DNA from 2 places in the Streptomyces sp. NPDC003691 genome. Region 2 is predicted to be linked to the other one. Evidence: predicted binding sites of a transcription regulator. Region 2 holds the regulator's gene; the other holds the start of a gene.
What was found. The regulator HspR, encoded in region 2, represses chaperone genes until heat shock. The targets are predictions, from matches to a motif close to TTGAGNNNNNNNNNCTCAA.
Positions count from the first base shown of each region.

Region 1: lon (endopeptidase La) is a predicted target of HspR. The motif match lies at 5,574-5,592, and genes of this name have one in related genera.

Region 1 is NZ_JBSFNQ010000020.1:35,465-43,416, forward strand. Features, by position in the region: gene ACWDR0_RS12735 (hypothetical protein) at 1-68, opposite strand, end outside; gene ACWDR0_RS12740 (hypothetical protein) at 65-1,405, opposite strand; gene ACWDR0_RS12745 (ABC transporter ATP-binding protein) at 1,469-2,305, opposite strand; gene ACWDR0_RS12750 (zf-HC2 domain-containing protein) at 2,302-3,507, opposite strand; gene ACWDR0_RS12755 (RNA polymerase sigma factor) at 3,504-4,112, opposite strand; gene ACWDR0_RS12760 (YfbM family protein) at 4,171-4,674, opposite strand; gene ACWDR0_RS12765 (GNAT family N-acetyltransferase) at 4,949-5,485, shown strand; gene lon (endopeptidase La) at 5,615-7,952, shown strand, end outside.
Region 2 is NZ_JBSFNQ010000067.1:13,015-20,966, forward strand. Features, by position in the region: gene dnaK (molecular chaperone DnaK) at 1-269, shown strand, start outside; gene grpE (nucleotide exchange factor GrpE) at 266-955, shown strand; gene dnaJ (molecular chaperone DnaJ) at 1,016-2,203, shown strand; gene ACWDR0_RS25965 (heat shock protein transcriptional repressor HspR) at 2,209-2,655, shown strand; gene ACWDR0_RS25970 (helix-turn-helix transcriptional regulator) at 2,903-3,901, opposite strand; gene ACWDR0_RS25975 (Rieske (2Fe-2S) protein) at 4,258-4,578, shown strand; gene ACWDR0_RS25980 (pyridoxamine 5'-phosphate oxidase family protein) at 4,846-5,259, opposite strand; gene clpB (ATP-dependent chaperone ClpB) at 5,545-7,952, shown strand, end outside.

The DNA.
Region 1 (7,952 bases), on a different contig from region 2:
TGGAGGGCGGCGGGCCCGCGGCGGGGCGTCCGGCGGCGGGCCCGTACGGGAGGGCGGGGCGCGGTCACGGGGCGGGCACCTGCTCCGGCGCGCCGCACGGGTCCGACGCCAGCAGCCGGGCCAGGTAGGCGCGGGACGCGGCGGGCGTCATGGCCGTCAGCCGCGCCAGATGCCGCCGGGCGTCGGGGGACGCGTACTTCCACTGCCTCTCGTACGGGAAGAGCCACTGCACCGCGGCGGACGTGATGTCGGCGGACCGTTCCCACCCGGGCCGGTCGACGGCGCACCAGCCGAAGAGGCCGGTGACGGCCCAGTGCGCATAGCCCACCGGATCCTGGAGCCGGCCGCGGAACACCTGCCCGTCCAGGTACGGCAACTGGGCCTCGCCCGGCTTCAGCCTGCTGTCCGGGATCTCCGTCCAGCGGACCGGGGCGCCGGGGACGCCCCGGAGCCTGCCGTGGAGGCCGCTCAGCGCGGCGGTGACGTCCGGCCGCAGCCGCTCGTTCCGCGCCTCCAGACAGATCTGCGGATCCCCGCCCCGGCAGACCTGCCGGGACAGGGCCGGGCTGTCCCGCCACAGTCCCTCGCCGGTCTGCACCAGGACGGCCGCGCCGCCGGCCGCGACGGCCAGCGGCACCAGCGCGAAGGCCCGGCGCCGGGCCGCGTACAGCAGCAGGGCCGTCGCGCCGACGCCGCCCGTCCACAGCACCGACGCCGGGACGAACCACCACACCGGTTCATGTGCCGAGAGTTCGATCCGGTCGGCCGGGTTCAGCACGGCCGGGCTGCCTTTCTCCGCCCCCTGGTCGTACTGGAGCGAGACCAGCGCCAGCCACGCCGCCATCCCCAGCAGCGGCGGGGCCAGCCGCCAGGCCACCAGCCGCCCGGCGAGGAAACCGAGCACACCGAACACGGCCACCGCGACCGCGTCGGCCACGAGGACGGAGCCGTACGGACCCCCGGCACTCGCGTACGGCCGGGTCGCCAGGACCGTCGTGAGGCCTCCGAGCAGGATCGCCGCCACGGGCCAGACGACGACCGGCGCGACGGCGACCAGTGTCTGGCGCAGCGGCCCGCGGGCGGCCCCGGCCCGCAGCTCCAGGGTGCCCCGCCGCCGCTCCCGGCCGCCCTGCCAGGCCCCCGCGGCGAGCGCGATCGGCCCGCCGAACTGGACGGCCCCGATCCGGAGCAGGTCCGCCCCGTCCAGCCAGTACGACTGCCAGTCGCCGTCCGGATCCGCCTTCTCGTACAGCAGCAACCCGATGGCGAACGCGGTGGCCGCTCCCGCCCACGGTCCGACACCGCGCAGCAGTTCGGCCCGGAGGGGGTGACCGGACCCGGCCCGGGGTACGAGGCGGCGCGGACGGAATCCGGGGCAGGCGGAGGGGGCGGGAGGACGGGGCACGGCTGTCTCCAACGGGGTGGTGGGCGGGTCCGGGAGTCCGGCACCGGGCGGGGCGGGTGCTGCTCACGGGGCCGGGTGGCCCGCAGCCCGGGCGGCACGGTGGGCGCGCAGGGCCGCCGTATAGCCGCGTTCGATCGCGCTGCCCTCCTCGCCCGCCCCGGTCGCCCCGCCCGCTTCACCGACGCTGCCGCCGTCCCGTGCGAGCGCCGACAGTTCGGGTGTCGTGCCCCGCCAGGCGACCCGGCCCGACTCGACGACGGTCACCCGGGAGCAGGCGGCGGCCACGTCCTCCACCAGATGGGTGGAGACGATCACCGTCGCCGACCGCCCCAGCTCGCGCAGCAGCGCCCGGAACTCGACCCGCTGCTCCGGGTCCAGCCCGGCGGTCGGCTCGTCCAGCAGCAGCAGTCCGGGCTCGTTCACGATCGCCTGGGCGATTCCGGCCCGGCGGACCATGCCGCCGGACAGGGTGCGCAGCTTCGCGTCGGCGCGGTCGCCGAGACCGACGCGCTCCACCGCGTACCGGACCGCGTCCGGCACCCGGTCCGCGGGCATCTCCTTGAGCCAGGCCACGTACGCCACGAACTCGCGGACCGTGAAACCGGGGTAGTGGCCGAACTCCTGCGGGAGATAGCCGAGTCTGCGCCGTACCTCGGTACGGCCGCGGTGGGCCGACACATCACGGCCCAGCAGGGCGACCCGGCCCGCCGAAGGCGCGGCGACCGTCGCGAGGACGCGGATCAGGGAGGTCTTCCCGGCTCCGTTGGGACCCAGCAGACCGTGGACCCCGGTGCCGAAATCGAGGTCCACCGCGTCCAGGGCGACGGTGCGCCGGTGGCGGACCGTCAGTCCCGAGACGTCGACGGCGGGTTCCTGGGGTTCCCGGGGGACGGTGCTCACGCTTTCTCCGGATGGTCGAAGGACGAACGGCGCAGGACGAGCAGTCCGGCGCAGAGTGCGGCGGCGGCCGCCCAGTAGGCCTGGGCCCCGGCCCCGGAGAGCAGCGGGGCCAGATGGCTGCTGATCCGGCCGGTGCCGGGCCCGGCGGCGACGGCCGGCAGCAGGGCGAAGGCGAGCCAGCCGCCCGCCAGTACGGCGGCCGCGGTCCGCAGACCGGTCCAGGTGCCCAGCGCCAGGGATCCGGCGGTGAGCGCCAGCGCGGGCAGCAGCCAGGCCGCCGCGCCGGGCGCGCCGGAGGCGGCGGGCAGCAGTGCGCCGGTCGCCGTCAGCAGTGTCACGCTCAGCGCGAGGACCACAGCCGAGCGGGTCAGCAGCAGCCGCAGACCGCCGGACGGCGTGGCCGCGGCGATCTCGTGCAGGGGGTCGGCGTGCCGTCCGTACGAGAGCGCGACCCCGGCGGGCGGCAGGGCCGGCGCGAGGGCGAGCAGCAGTGGACGGGTGTCGGCGGAACCGGTGCCGTACGAGAGGGCGAACGCGCCCGCGACCACGGCCGCCAGCGCCCCGAGCCAGCCCCGGCCGAGGGCGGGCCCGGCTGCCCGGAACCACCCGGTCCGGAGCGGCCCGGCGGGCTCCGGGTACCTATCCCCACGCTCCCGCCGCCGCCCGTGCCCGGGTCTCGGGCGCCGGTCGCCGCCCCGGCCGGGGGCGCTGAGACGGCCGAGGCTGAGTGCCTTGTCCCGGCGCGACGCGGATACCGGTACGGCCGCGAGCACGGCGGCGCGGACATCGGCGACGACGGCACCGGCGGCCGTCTCCCGGACCGCGGCCGAGACATCGGCGGCGCACCGGGCGCACCCTTCGAGGTGCTTCTCCAGGGACCAGGCGTCGGGTTCGCGGACGGTCCCGGCGGCGTACGCGGCGGCGAGCGCCCCGCCCACATGCCAGGCCCCGGGGCCCGTCGGCCCGCCCGCCGCCCGCCCGCCCCCGGCCTCGCCCGGGCAATCCCCGCCCCTGGCCTCGCCCGGGCCATTCCCGCTCCGGGCCTCGCCCCGGCACTCCGCGCCCCGGGCCTTGCCCGCGTCCGCTCCGCTCCCGCCCGTGAGCCCGGGTTCCCGGCCCCCGCCGCCCCGGCCCGTGTCCGCCCCGGCACTCGTGCCCGGGCACTCCGCGCCCCGGGCCGGCCCGGTGGTTCCGTCGGTCATGCCGTACCTCCCAGGGGGTGCGTTTCCCGCGCGATGTGTTCCAGGGCGGCGCGGAGTTCGGCCCGGGCCCGCCGGGCCCGCGTTTTGACCGTGCCTTCCGGGATGCCGAGGAGCCCGGCCGCCTCACGGGTGGTCAGCCCGTCGACGACGGTGGCCCGCAGCACCTCGCGCAGCTCGGGCGAGATCCGGTCCAGCGCGGCGCCCACATCCCCGTACTCCAGCCCGGACAGCACCCGTTCCTCGGCCGAGGGGGCCGCGGCGGGCCCGGCCACGGCGACGGCGGCCGGCCGTTCCTCGCGGAGCCGGGCCCGGCCCGCGTCCGCCAGCCGCCGGGCCGCGATCACCCACAGCCAGCCGCCCGCCTCGCCGCCCCGGTGGGAGGCGGCGGAGCGCCAGACCGTGACAAAGGTGTCCTGGAGGACCTCGCGTACGGTCTCCGGATCCCGGCAGCGGCGGGTCAGCCGGGCGTGCAGCCAGCCGGCGTGCCGGTCGTAGAGAGCGGCGAGCGCATCGGCGTCGCCACGGCCGACCGCGCGCAGCAGTGCGGCGTCGTCGGGGCCCGGCCCGTGCTCCGCCTCGCAGCCCCTGGGGCGTATCAGTCTCACACCCGGCCTATCGCACGCCGGGCACGGTTCGGTTCTCGGCGGCCGCGGGAGCGGTGCGTCAGCCGACCCACATCAACAGGGCGTGACCGCGGAGCGCCGTGCTCCGGAAGTATCCGGCGAGGGGCCGGTAGCAGGCCGTGACCAGGCCCAGGGAGTGTTCGTCCGTCCAGTGGGAGACCGGGTAGACCTGTGCGCCGGCGAGGTCGGCCGCGGTCACCCCCTCGACCAGCTCGCCGGGGCTCAGCGTGGCCAGCGCGTCGGACGCGGCGCGGACCCGCTCGGGCGGGAGGAAACACGGCGGCCCGTAACCCCACTCCGCGGCGCCCGGTATCTCCTCCTCCCCGTGGACGATGTCGACGGGGAAGCCGCGGCGGCGCAGCAGGAAGTCGAGGCCGTGCCACGCCCGGTAGGTGTGGTGGGTGCGGTCGGCCGACCGGAGGTTCCCGCTGCCGGCCTCGGCCACCAGCAGGTCGTAGGAGAACTCCCCGGCCCATACGGGCTCCCGGAGCGCCCGGGCCAGCTCGTCGGGGGTCAGCCGGAGGTAGGTGCCGTTCATGCTCATGGCCGGAGGGTAGGGCGGTCCACCGACAGCCGGTCCGCGGACAGCCGGCCCACCGACGGCCGGTCCACCGACAGCCGGACCGCCGTGGCAGGCCCGTCTGTTGCCCGGCATACGGCGCCGGGCGGCCGGGCACACGCTGCCGGGCTTGCCGGGCGGCCGGGTTCACGGGGTGCGGTGCCGTCGCCCGGCCTTGACCCGGCCCGGCCCGGCCTTGACCCGGTCCGGCCCGGGCCGGGTCTTGAGCGCGGCCCGGCCCGCTGGTGGGATGGCCGGTATGACCGACCTCGGACCCGTCGCCTGGCCGCCCGCCCCGATCCGCACCGAGCGGCTTCTGCTCCGGGAGCCCGAGGCCCGGGACCGCGCGGCGGTCGTCGAGCTGCTGGCCTCCCCGGAGGTGGGGCTCTACCTGGGCGGCCCCCGGCCGCGCGAGGAGATCGAGCGCACCGTGCCCGGGGTGCCCGAGCGGCGCTCCGGGCTCTTCACCGTCGATCTCGGCGGGGCGATGATCGGCCGGGTCGCCCTCACCCGGGACACCGGGCATCTTCCGCAGGCCGCCGGACGGGCCGAGCTGGGCTATCTGTTCCTGCCGCTGGCCTGGGGGCACGGCTATGCCGCCGAGGCCTGTGCGGCGGTGCTCGACTGGTTCGCGGCGGCGGTTCCGGGCGAACCGGTGGTGCTGGCCACGCAGAGCGCGAATCTCCGCTCGATGCGGCTTGCGGCGAAGCTGGGGTTCGCCGAGGCGGAGCGGTTCGAGGCGTACGGCGCCGAGCAGTGGTTCGGCGTCCGGCCTCCGGCCGGGCCACCGGCCTGACCTGCGCGGGACCCGGGCGGCAGGCTCCGTAGCGGGGCGTTCGCTCAGAGTGAACAAGGCTTGGGGAACAATGCTGGACTCCGAAGCATTGAGCCCACATAGCTCAAGTTCACTGCCAAAGGGGAGATCATGGCTGCTGAGTCCGGCGCGTTCACATCGTTCACCCTGCCCCTGCTGCCGCTCGACGACGAGGTCGTGCTGCCCGGCATGGTGGTGCCGCTCGACCTCACCGACAACGAAGCACGGGCCGCGGTGGAGGCCGCCCAGGCCGCCGCCCGCTCATCAGGGGGCAGCAAGCCCGAAGTGCTGCTTGTTCCCCGGGTCGACGGGCACTATGCGGCGACCGGTGTGCTCGGGACCGTCGAGCAGGTCGGACGGCTCTCCGACGGTGACCCCGGCGCGCTCGTCAAGGGGCAGCGCCGGGTCCGGATCGGCGCCGGTACGACCGGGCCCGGGGCCGCCCTCTGGGTGGAGGGTGCCTCGGTCGACGAGTCGCTGCCCGATCCGCTGCCGGGGCAGGTGCTGGAGCTGGCCAAGGAGTACAAGGCCCTGGTCACCGACTGGCTCAAGAAGCGCGGCGCCTGGCAGGTCGTCGACCGGGTCCAGCAGATCGACGACATCGCGCAGCTCGCCGACAACGCCGGGTACTCGCCGTTCCTGAGCGTTGCCCAGAAGATCGAACTGCTCGACACCGGCGACCCGGTCGCCCGGCTGCGGCTCGCCGCCGAGCAGTTGCGCGAGCACCTCGCCGAGCAGGACGTCGCCGAGTCCATCGCCAAGGACGTCCAGGAGGGCGTCGACAAGCAGCAGCGCGAGTTCCTGCTCCGCCGCCAGCTCGACGCGGTCCGCAAGGAGCTGCGCGAGCTGAACGGCGAACAGGAGGGCGAGGAGTCCGACGACTACCGGGCCCGCGTCGAGGCCGCCGAGCTGCCGGAGAAGGTGCGCGAGGCCGCCCTCAAGGAGGTCGACAAGCTGGAGCGGGCCAGCGACCAGAGCCCCGAGGGCTCCTGGATCCGCACCTGGCTGGACACCGTCCTGGAGCTGCCGTGGAACGAGCGGACCGAGGACGCGTACGACATCCGGGGCGCCAAGTCCGTGCTGGACGCCGAGCACGCCGGTCTGGAGGACGTGAAGGAGCGGATCACCGAGTATCTGGCGGTACGGAAGCGGCGTGCCGACCGCGGTCTCGGGGTGGTCGGCGGACGGCGCGGCGGCGCGGTGCTGGCGCTGGTCGGCCCGCCCGGTGTCGGCAAGACGTCCATCGCCGAATCCGTCGCCCACGCGATGGGCCGGAAGTTCGTGCGCGTCGCCCTCGGCGGCGTACGGGACGAGGCCGAGATCCGCGGTCACCGGCGGACCTACGTCGGGGCGCTGCCCGGCCGGATCGTCCGGGCGGTCAAGGAGGCCGGTTCCATGAACCCGGTCGTCCTTCTCGACGAGATCGACAAGGTCGGCTCCGACTTCCGCGGCGACCCGGCGGCGGCCCTGCTCGAAGTGCTCGACCCGGCGCAGAACCATACTTTTCGCGACCACTATCTGGAGGTCGAACTCGACCTGAGCGACGTCGTCTTCCTGGCCACCGCCAATGTGCTGGAGGCGATTCCGGAGGCGCTGCTGGACCGGATGGAGCTGGTCCGGCTCGACGGCTACACCGAGGACGAGAAGATCGTCATCGCCCGGGACCACCTGCTGCCGCGCCAGTTGGAGCGGGCGGGCCTGGAGCCCGGCGAGGTCGTCGTCGAGGAGGCGGCGCTGCGGAAGCTGGCGGGCGAGTACACCCGTGAGGCGGGCGTCCGGAATCTGGAGCGGTCGGTCGCCCGGCTGCTGCGGAAGGTCGCCGCCGAGCACGAACTGGGCGGCCGGGAGCTGCCGTACACCATCGGCCCCGGTGAACTCCGCGGGCTGATCGGCCGGCCGCACCATGTGCCCGAGTCCGCCCAGGACCCGGCCGAGCGCCGGACCGCCGTGCCCGGGGTGGCGACGGGGCTCGCGGTCACCGGCGCGGGCGGCGACGTCCTCTATGTGGAGGCATCGCTCGCCGATCCGGAGACCGGGGCGGCCGGGCTGACGCTCACCGGACAGCTGGGTGATGTGATGAAGGAGTCCGCGCAGATCGCGCTCTCCTGGCTGCGGTCGCACGGCGCCGAGACGGAACTGCCCGTCGCGGATCTGAAGGACCGCGGAATCCATATCCACTTCCCGGCGGGCGCGGTGCCGAAGGACGGGCCGAGCGCGGGCATCACGATGACGACGGCCCTGGCGTCGCTGCTGTCGGGGCGGCCGGTGCGGACCGATGTCGCGATGACCGGCGAGGTGTCCCTGACGGGACGGGTGCTGCCGATCGGCGGCGTCAAGCAGAAGCTGCTGGCGGCGCACCGGGCGGGGGTCACCACGGTGATCGTCCCCAAGCGGAACGAGCCGGATCTGGACGATGTGCCGGCGGAGATCCTGGACGGGCTGGAAGTCC
Region 2 (7,952 bases):
GCGAGGTGAAGACCGAGGTCGAGACCGCCATCACCGAGCTGAAGGACAAGCTCAAGGGCGAGGACCCGGCCGAGATCCGCACCGCCACCGAGAAGCTCGGCGCCGTCTCGCAGAAGCTCGGCCAGGCGATGTACGCCGACGCCCAGGCCCAGCAGTCCGCCGCGGGCGGCGACGCCCCGCAGGGCGACGCCGGCCAGGCCAAGGCCGACGACGACGTCGTCGACGCCGAGATCGTGGACGACGAGAAGCCCAAGGGTGGTGCCGCGTGACGGAGGAGACCCCGGGCTTCGACGAGAAGCCCGACGTCCCTTCCGGCGCCACCTCCGACGACGCCGCCGAGACCGCCGCGCCCTCCGAGCAGGAGGGCGGGGCGGCCCCGGCAGGGGACGCTGCCAAGAACGCCGGTCTGACGGCCGAACTGGACCAGGCACGGTCGGCACTCGCCGAGCGCACCGCCGACCTCCAGCGGCTCCAGGCCGAGTACCAGAACTACCGCCGCCGGGTGGAGCGCGACCGCGTCACGGTCAAGGAGATCGCCACGGCGACCCTGCTGACCGAGCTGCTGCCGGTGCTCGACGACATCGGGCGGGCCCGTGACCACGGGGAGCTGGTGGGCGGCTTCAAGTCCGTCGCCGAATCCCTGGAGACGGCCGCGGCGAAGATGGGCCTCCAGCAGTTCGGCAAGGAGGGCGAGCCCTTCGACCCGACGATCCACGAGGCGCTGATGCACAGCTATGCGCCGGACGTCACGGAGACCACGTGCGTCGCGGTGCTCCAGCCGGGGTATCGGATCGGCGAGCGGACCATCCGCCCCGCGCGGGTGGCCGTGGCCGAGCCGCAGCCCGGTGCCGGTCCGGCACCGGCGGCCAAGGAGTCCAAGGAGACGAAGGACGCCAAGGGCGGCGAGGCCGGAGAGGCTGACGGCGAGGAGAGCGGTGGCCCGGACGAGGGCTGACGCAGACGGAGGCGTACGCGTACGGAGCGTGCGCGACACCGCCCGGGAGGAGGGACGTCGATGAACACGAAGGACTTCGTCGAGAAGGACTACTACAAGGTCCTCGGCGTCCCCAAGGACGCCACCGAAGCCGAGATCAAAAAGGCGTACCGGAAGCTCGCCCGCGAGTTCCATCCGGACGCCAACAAGGGCGACGCCAAGGCGGAGGAGCGCTTCAAGGAGATCTCCGAGGCGAACGACATCCTCGGCGACCCCAAGCGGCGCAAGGAGTACGACGAGGCGCGCGCCCTCTTCGGCAACGGTGGCTTCCGGCCCGGCGGCCCCGGCGGCGGCAGCTTCAACTTCGACCTGGGCGACCTCTTCGGAGGCGCCCAGGGCGGGGGCGGCGGCCAGCCCGGCGGGGCCGGTGGTTTCGGCGGCGGCCTGGGCGATGTGTTCGGCGGGCTGTTCAACCGCGGTACGGGCGCCGGGACCCGGGTCCAGCCGCGGCGCGGCCAGGACATCGAGTCCGAGGTGACGCTCAGCTTCACCGAGGCGGTCGACGGGGCCACGGTCCCGCTGCGGATGTCCAGCTCCGCCCCCTGCAAGCCCTGTTCCGGCACCGGCGACAAGAACGGCAACCCCCGGGTCTGCCCGACCTGCGTCGGCACCGGGCAGGTCTCCCGCGGCGGCAGCGGCTCCTTCTCCCTGACCGACCCCTGTGTGGACTGCAAGGGCCGCGGGCTGATCGCCCAGGACCCGTGCGACGTCTGCAAGGGCAGCGGACGGGCCCGTTCCTCGAGGACCATGCAGGTGCGGATCCCGCCGGGCGTCTCCGACAGCCAGCGGATCCGGCTTCGGGGCAAGGGCGCCCCGGGCGAGCGCGGCGGCCCGGCCGGTGACCTCTATGTCGTCGTCCATGTCGGCGAGCACCCCGTGTTCGGCCGCCGTGGCGACAATCTGACCGTCACCGTTCCCGTGACCTACGCGGAGGCCGTGCTGGGCGGCGAGATCAGGGTGCCCGTGCTCGGCGGTCCGCCGGTGACCCTGAAGCTGCCCGCGGGCACGCCCAACGGGCGCACCATGCGGGCCCGCGGCAAGGGTGCGGTCCGCAAGGACGGCACCCGCGGCGATCTCCTGGTCACCGTGGAGGTCGCGGTTCCCAAGGATCTGAGCGGCAAGGCGAAGGAAGCACTGGAGGCCTACCGCGAGGCCACCGCGGACGAGGACCCGAGGGCCGAGCTGTTCGAGGCCGCGAAGGGAGCATGAGGACGATGGACGGACGGCGCCGCAACCCCTACGAACTGACCGACGAGTCACCGGTGTACGTGATCTCGGTGGCCGCCCAGCTCTCCGGGCTGCACCCGCAGACGCTGCGGCAGTACGACCGGCTGGGCCTGGTCTCCCCCGACCGTACGGCGGGCCGGGGGCGGCGCTACTCCGCCCGGGACATCGAACTGCTCCGTACGGTGCAGCAGTTGTCCCAGGACGAGGGCATCAACCTGGCCGGCATCAAACGCATCATCGAGCTGGAGAACCAGGTCGCGGCGCTCCAGTCCCGGGTGGCCGAGCTGTCGGCCGCCGTCGAGGGCGCCGCGGCGGCGATGCGGCAGCGCGAATCGCAGGTCCATGCCTCGTACCGGCGCGACCTGGTGCCGTACCAGGATGTGCAGCAGGCGAGCGCGCTGGTGGTCTGGCGGCCCAAGCGCGGCGGCGAGTAGCCGCCGGCGGGCAGCCGGCGTCCGGCGCCGACGGCCCCGGCCGCCCCCGGTCGCTTCGGCTTCCGGGGGCGGCCGGGGCCGTGCGCGTGGCGCGGGGGCGGGTTACCCGGTCTGCGACGGCCGCCGGGCCTCCCGGGCCGGGAGGAACGTACCGGGACCGGGCGGCGGGTACCGGAACCGGTACCCGCGGCACCGGCCACCCGCCCGCGTACCGTTGCTTCAGCGAATCGGCGCGGGCGGGCGTCCGTCAGCCCGGCGTGGTCGGGCCGTCGTGCTCCAGAATCCCCGACTGGGCGATCAGATAGCCCAGTTGGGTACGGCTGCCGCTGCCCAGCGACGAGCCCAGCTTGGCGATATGGGCCCGGCAGGTACGGACGTTCATGCCCAGCCGGCGGGCGATCGCCTCGTCGACATGGCCTTCCACGAGCAGTTTGGCGATGGACCGCTGGACGCCGGTCACCCCGTTGAGGTCGGGGCCGTACGAGATCGGCTCGTCCCACGGCAGTCCGTGCAGCCAGAACTGCTCGAAGACGCCGACCAGATAGTCCACGATCCCCTTGTGCCGCAGCTCCAGGGCGAACAGCCGGTCGCTGCTGGCGGGGATGAAGGCCACCTTGCGGTCCACGATGATCAGCCGGTCGATGATCTCTTCGAGGGTGCGGACCTCCACTCCGGACGGGCCGACCTTCTCCATATAGGAGAGCGTGGCCGGATGGTGGCGGGCGGTGTGCTGATAGAGGGTGCGCATCCGGACCCCGCGTTCGATCAGGGGCTGCACCCGGTGCAGCGCCTTCTCCAGGGAGTGCGGCTGGCGTCCGCTGCCCGGCTGGACTGTGAGAAGCTCCTCCGTGCAGTCGGCGGTGACCTGGTCCAGGCTGGCGTTGATGCGGTTGAGGCCCTCCAGGACCGTGATCCCGTCGGGGACCGGCGAACCCTGGGCGCTGATCGACATGAACGGTTCGAGGGCATCGGTGAGGGCGAGGGCCCGCCGGCGGCGGTCCTGGATCTCCCTCTCGATGGGGTGAATCAGTTGGGCCAGTGCCGTGGTGGGCGCAACCGGCCGGAGCCACTGGGCGTCATACGGATCCGGATCGAGCAGTGCGAGGTCGAACAGGCAGGGCGCGGTCTCCGCCTCCAGCCGCGACAGCCGCCCGGTCCGCAGCGCGGTGATGTAAAGACTCTTTCCCGCCTCGCACAACTTGCCGTCTGAGTGAGGGTGTCCGAGTTCGCCCCCATGAGACGTCATATGTACCCCCTCATGTTCCTGCATTACAGGAACATGATGCCTGCCGTCGCTGGTGCAAGCGTTCGGAGTGAGACATCGTCTTATGCGCGGGGGAGGAGGAATGATCAAATGAGGTGGAGATCACCCATGTCTAGGACGCTACGTGCGCTTTGTGCTCTTGCCTTGGCGGGCGCCGCGCTGGGCGCGGTCGGCTTTGCCGGCGAACCCTCTTGGGAACGCGTCCCCGCAGCCGTCGCGGCGGCGGACCAGGGTGAGCCCTCGTGGGAGGTCGGTGGACCGTTCGCGGCGGCCACTGCCGGTGACGGCGAGCCTTCCTGGGAACTCACCACCGCACCCGCTTCCGAAGGTGCGGACGCATGACCGTGCCACCGGATGACCGGTCCTTCCGGCGCGAAATGGCCACGGCCTACCGCTCCGGGTGGCATTTCATCGACCTCGTCACGGCCATTCCCCACCGCGGCGACTCGCTGATGGTCACCCTGTTCGGCGAGCCGATCGTCGTGGCCCGCGAGGAGGACGAGGACGTCCGGGCCTACCGGTGCCTCCGCCGTCCGAGGGGTGCGCCGCAGCCCGTCCGTTGCGCCATCCGATACGGAATGATTTTTGTGAACCTCGACCAGCGCGACCACCGGCTGGCCGATCCGGACACCACCCGAGCCACCCCCCGAAGTGCCTGAGCGATTCCCCCGTCGTTCCAGATCGCTCCGGCACATCCCCCACACAGCGGCGCCATCGCGGACCTGAAACGCGATGGCGCCGCTGTGCGTCTGCGTACGGGTGCCGGGGCGTGGGGGTGCGGGTGCAGGTGTGCGGGTGCCGACGCGTGGGTGCGGCTGTACGGGTGTACGGGTGTCGGCGCGTGGGTGCGGGTGTACGGGTGGGGCCGGGGCGCCTTCGTACGGATCCGGGCCGCCCCCGGTGCCGCCGTACCCGCCGCCGGGCCCTCAGGCGCGGCCCAGGGCCCGTTCCACGGTGATCTCGACGACGACCCGGTCCGGGTTGGGCTTCGGGGTGCGCCCGTACCGCTCCGCGTAGCGCCGGACCGCGTCCTCGACGGCCGCGGGCTCCGTGACGATCCGGGCCCGGCCCTCCAGGGTGGCCCAGCGCCCCCGGTCCAGCTGGCAGACCGCGACCCGGGCGCCCCGCCCGTCCGCCGCGCCCGCGAGGACGTGCGCGACCTTGCGGCTGGACTTGTTGGTGATCACCCGGGCGAGGCCGGCCGCGGGGTCGAAGGTCACCCCGACCGGGACCACGTGCGGGGAACCGTCCGCCCGGAGCGTCGTCAGAGTGCACAGATGGTGTTCGCGCCAGAACTCCAGATAGCCGGGGGACAGCTCGCTCAGATCGGTGATCGCCATAAAAACCAGCCTAGGCCGTGCGTCCGGCGGTGCGCCGCGCCGGTCGGTACCGGCTGGTCGGTACCGCGCCGGGCCCCTGCCGACCGGTCGAGGCTCTGTTACGGCCCCGAACCGGCGGCGGAACGGTCCGGACCGGAGCCCCGAACAGGGCCCCGAACCGGTTGAGCCCACCCCTTGAGTGGAATAGACTCAACTTTGTGCAGGTTGAATGAGTCAGACTTAGTGACCGGCTACGGGCCCCGCCCGCAGCCCACGTGAGCGACCTGCGAGGAGGAGTAACCGGACGTGGACGCCGAGCTGACCAACAAGAGCCGGGATGCCATCAATGCCGCCACCAGCCGTGCGGTGTCGGGCGGTCATCCCGATCTGACCCCCGCCCATCTGCTGCTGGCGCTCCTCGCGGGCTCCGACAACGAGAACATCACCGATCTGCTGGCCGCCGCCGAGGTCGACCAGGCGGCGGTCCGGGCCGGGGCCGAGCGGGTGCTCGCCGGGCTGCCCAGCGTCACCGGTTCCACCGTCGCACCGCCCCAGCCGAGCCGCGAGTTCCTGGCCGTCCTCGCGGACGCCGCCGAGCGCGCCAGGGAGCTGGGCGACGACTACCTCTCCACCGAGCATCTGCTGATCGGTATCGCCGCCCGCGGCGGCCAGGCCGGTGAGGTGCTGGCCGGACAGGGCGGCACCGCGAAGAAGCTGCTGGCGGCGTTCTCCGCGGCCCGCGGCGGCCGCCGGGTCACCACCGCCGACCCCGAGGGCCAGTACAAGGCGCTGGAGAAGTTCGGCACGGACTTCACCGCGGCCGCCCGCGAGGGCCGGCTCGACCCGGTGATCGGCCGGGACCAGGAGATCCGCCGGGTGGTGCAGGTGCTCTCCCGGCGCACCAAGAACAACCCGGTGCTGATCGGCGAGCCCGGCGTCGGCAAGACGGCCGTCGTGGAGGGCCTGGCCCAGCGGATCGTGAAGGGGGACGTGCCGGAGTCCCTGAAGAACAAGAAGCTGGTCTCCCTGGACCTCGGCGCGATGGTGGCCGGTGCCAAGTACCGCGGCGAGTTCGAGGAGCGGCTGAAGACCGTCCTCTCCGAGATCAAGGAGAGCGACGGGCAGATCATCACGTTCATCGACGAGCTGCACACCGTCGTCGGCGCGGGCGCGGGCGGCGACTCCGCGATGGACGCGGGCAATATGCTCAAGCCGATGCTGGCCCGCGGCGAGCTGCGGATGGTCGGCGCCACCACCCTCGACGAGTACCGCGAGCGGATCGAGAAGGACCCGGCGCTGGAGCGGCGCTTCCAGCAGGTGCTGGTCGCCGAGCCGACGGTCGAGGACACCATCGCCATCCTGCGCGGCCTCAAGGGCCGTTACGAGGCCCATCACAAGGTGCAGATCGCGGACTCCGCGCTGGTGGCCGCGGCCACCCTCTCCGACCGTTACATCACCTCCCGCTTCCTGCCCGACAAGGCCATCGACCTGGTCGACGAGGCCGCGTCCCGGCTCCGGATGGAGATCGACTCCTCGCCGGTCGAGATCGACGAGCTGCAGCGCTCCGTCGACCGGCTGCTGATGGAGGAGATGGCGCTGAAGAACGAGTCCGACCCCGCGTCGCGCCAGCGGCTGGAGAAGCTCCGCCGCGATCTCGCCGACCGGGAGGAGGAGCTGCGCGGGCTGACCGCCCGCTGGGAGAAGGAGAAGCAGGGCCTGAACCGGGTCGGCGAGCTGAAGACCCGGCTCGACGAGGTCCGCGGCCGGGCCGAGCGGGCCCAGCGCGACGGCGACTTCGACACTGCTTCCAAGCTGCTGTACGGGGAGATCCCGGCGCTGGAGCGGGAGCTGGCGGAGGCGTCGGAGGCCGAGGCCGAGGCCCGTACGGACACCATGGTCAAGGAGGAGGTCGGCTCCGACGACATCGCCGATGTGGTGGGCTCCTGGACCGGGATCCCCGCCGGGCGGCTGCTGGAGGGCGAGACGCAGAAGCTGCTCCGGATGGAGGACGAGCTGGGGCGGCGGCTGATCGGCCAGGGCGAGGCGGTCCGGGCCGTCTCCGACGCGGTCCGGCGGACCCGCGCGGGCATCGCCGACCCGGACCGGCCCACCGGTTCCTTCCTCTTCCTGGGCCCGACCGGTGTCGGCAAGACCGAGCTGGCGAAGGCGCTGGCGGACTTCCTCTTCGACGACGAGCGGGCGATGGTCCGGATCGACATGTCGGAGTACGGGGAGAAGCACAGCGTCGCCCGGCTGGTCGGCGCCCCGCCCGGCTATGTGGGTTACGAGGAGGGCGGCCAGCTCACCGAGGCGGTGCGCCGGCGCCCGTACAGCGTGGTCCTGCTGGACGAGGTGGAGAAGGCGCACCCCGAGGTCTTCGACGTACTGCTCCAGGTGCTCGACGACGGCCGGCTCACCGACGGCCAGGGCCGTACGGTCGACTTCCGCAACGCCATCCTGATCCTGACCTCCAATCTCGGCAGCCAGTACCTGGTCGACCCCTCGACCTCGGCCGACGAGAAGAAGCAGCAGGTCATGAATGTGGTGCGGGCGTCCTTCAAGCCCGAGTTCCTGAACCGTCTCGACGATCTCGTGGTCTTCTCCGCGCTCGACAAGGACGAGCTGAAGCGGATCGCCGGACTCCAGCTCGACCGGCTGGCGCAGCGGCTCGCGGAGCGCCGGCTCACCCTGGACGTCACCCCCGCGGCGCTGGA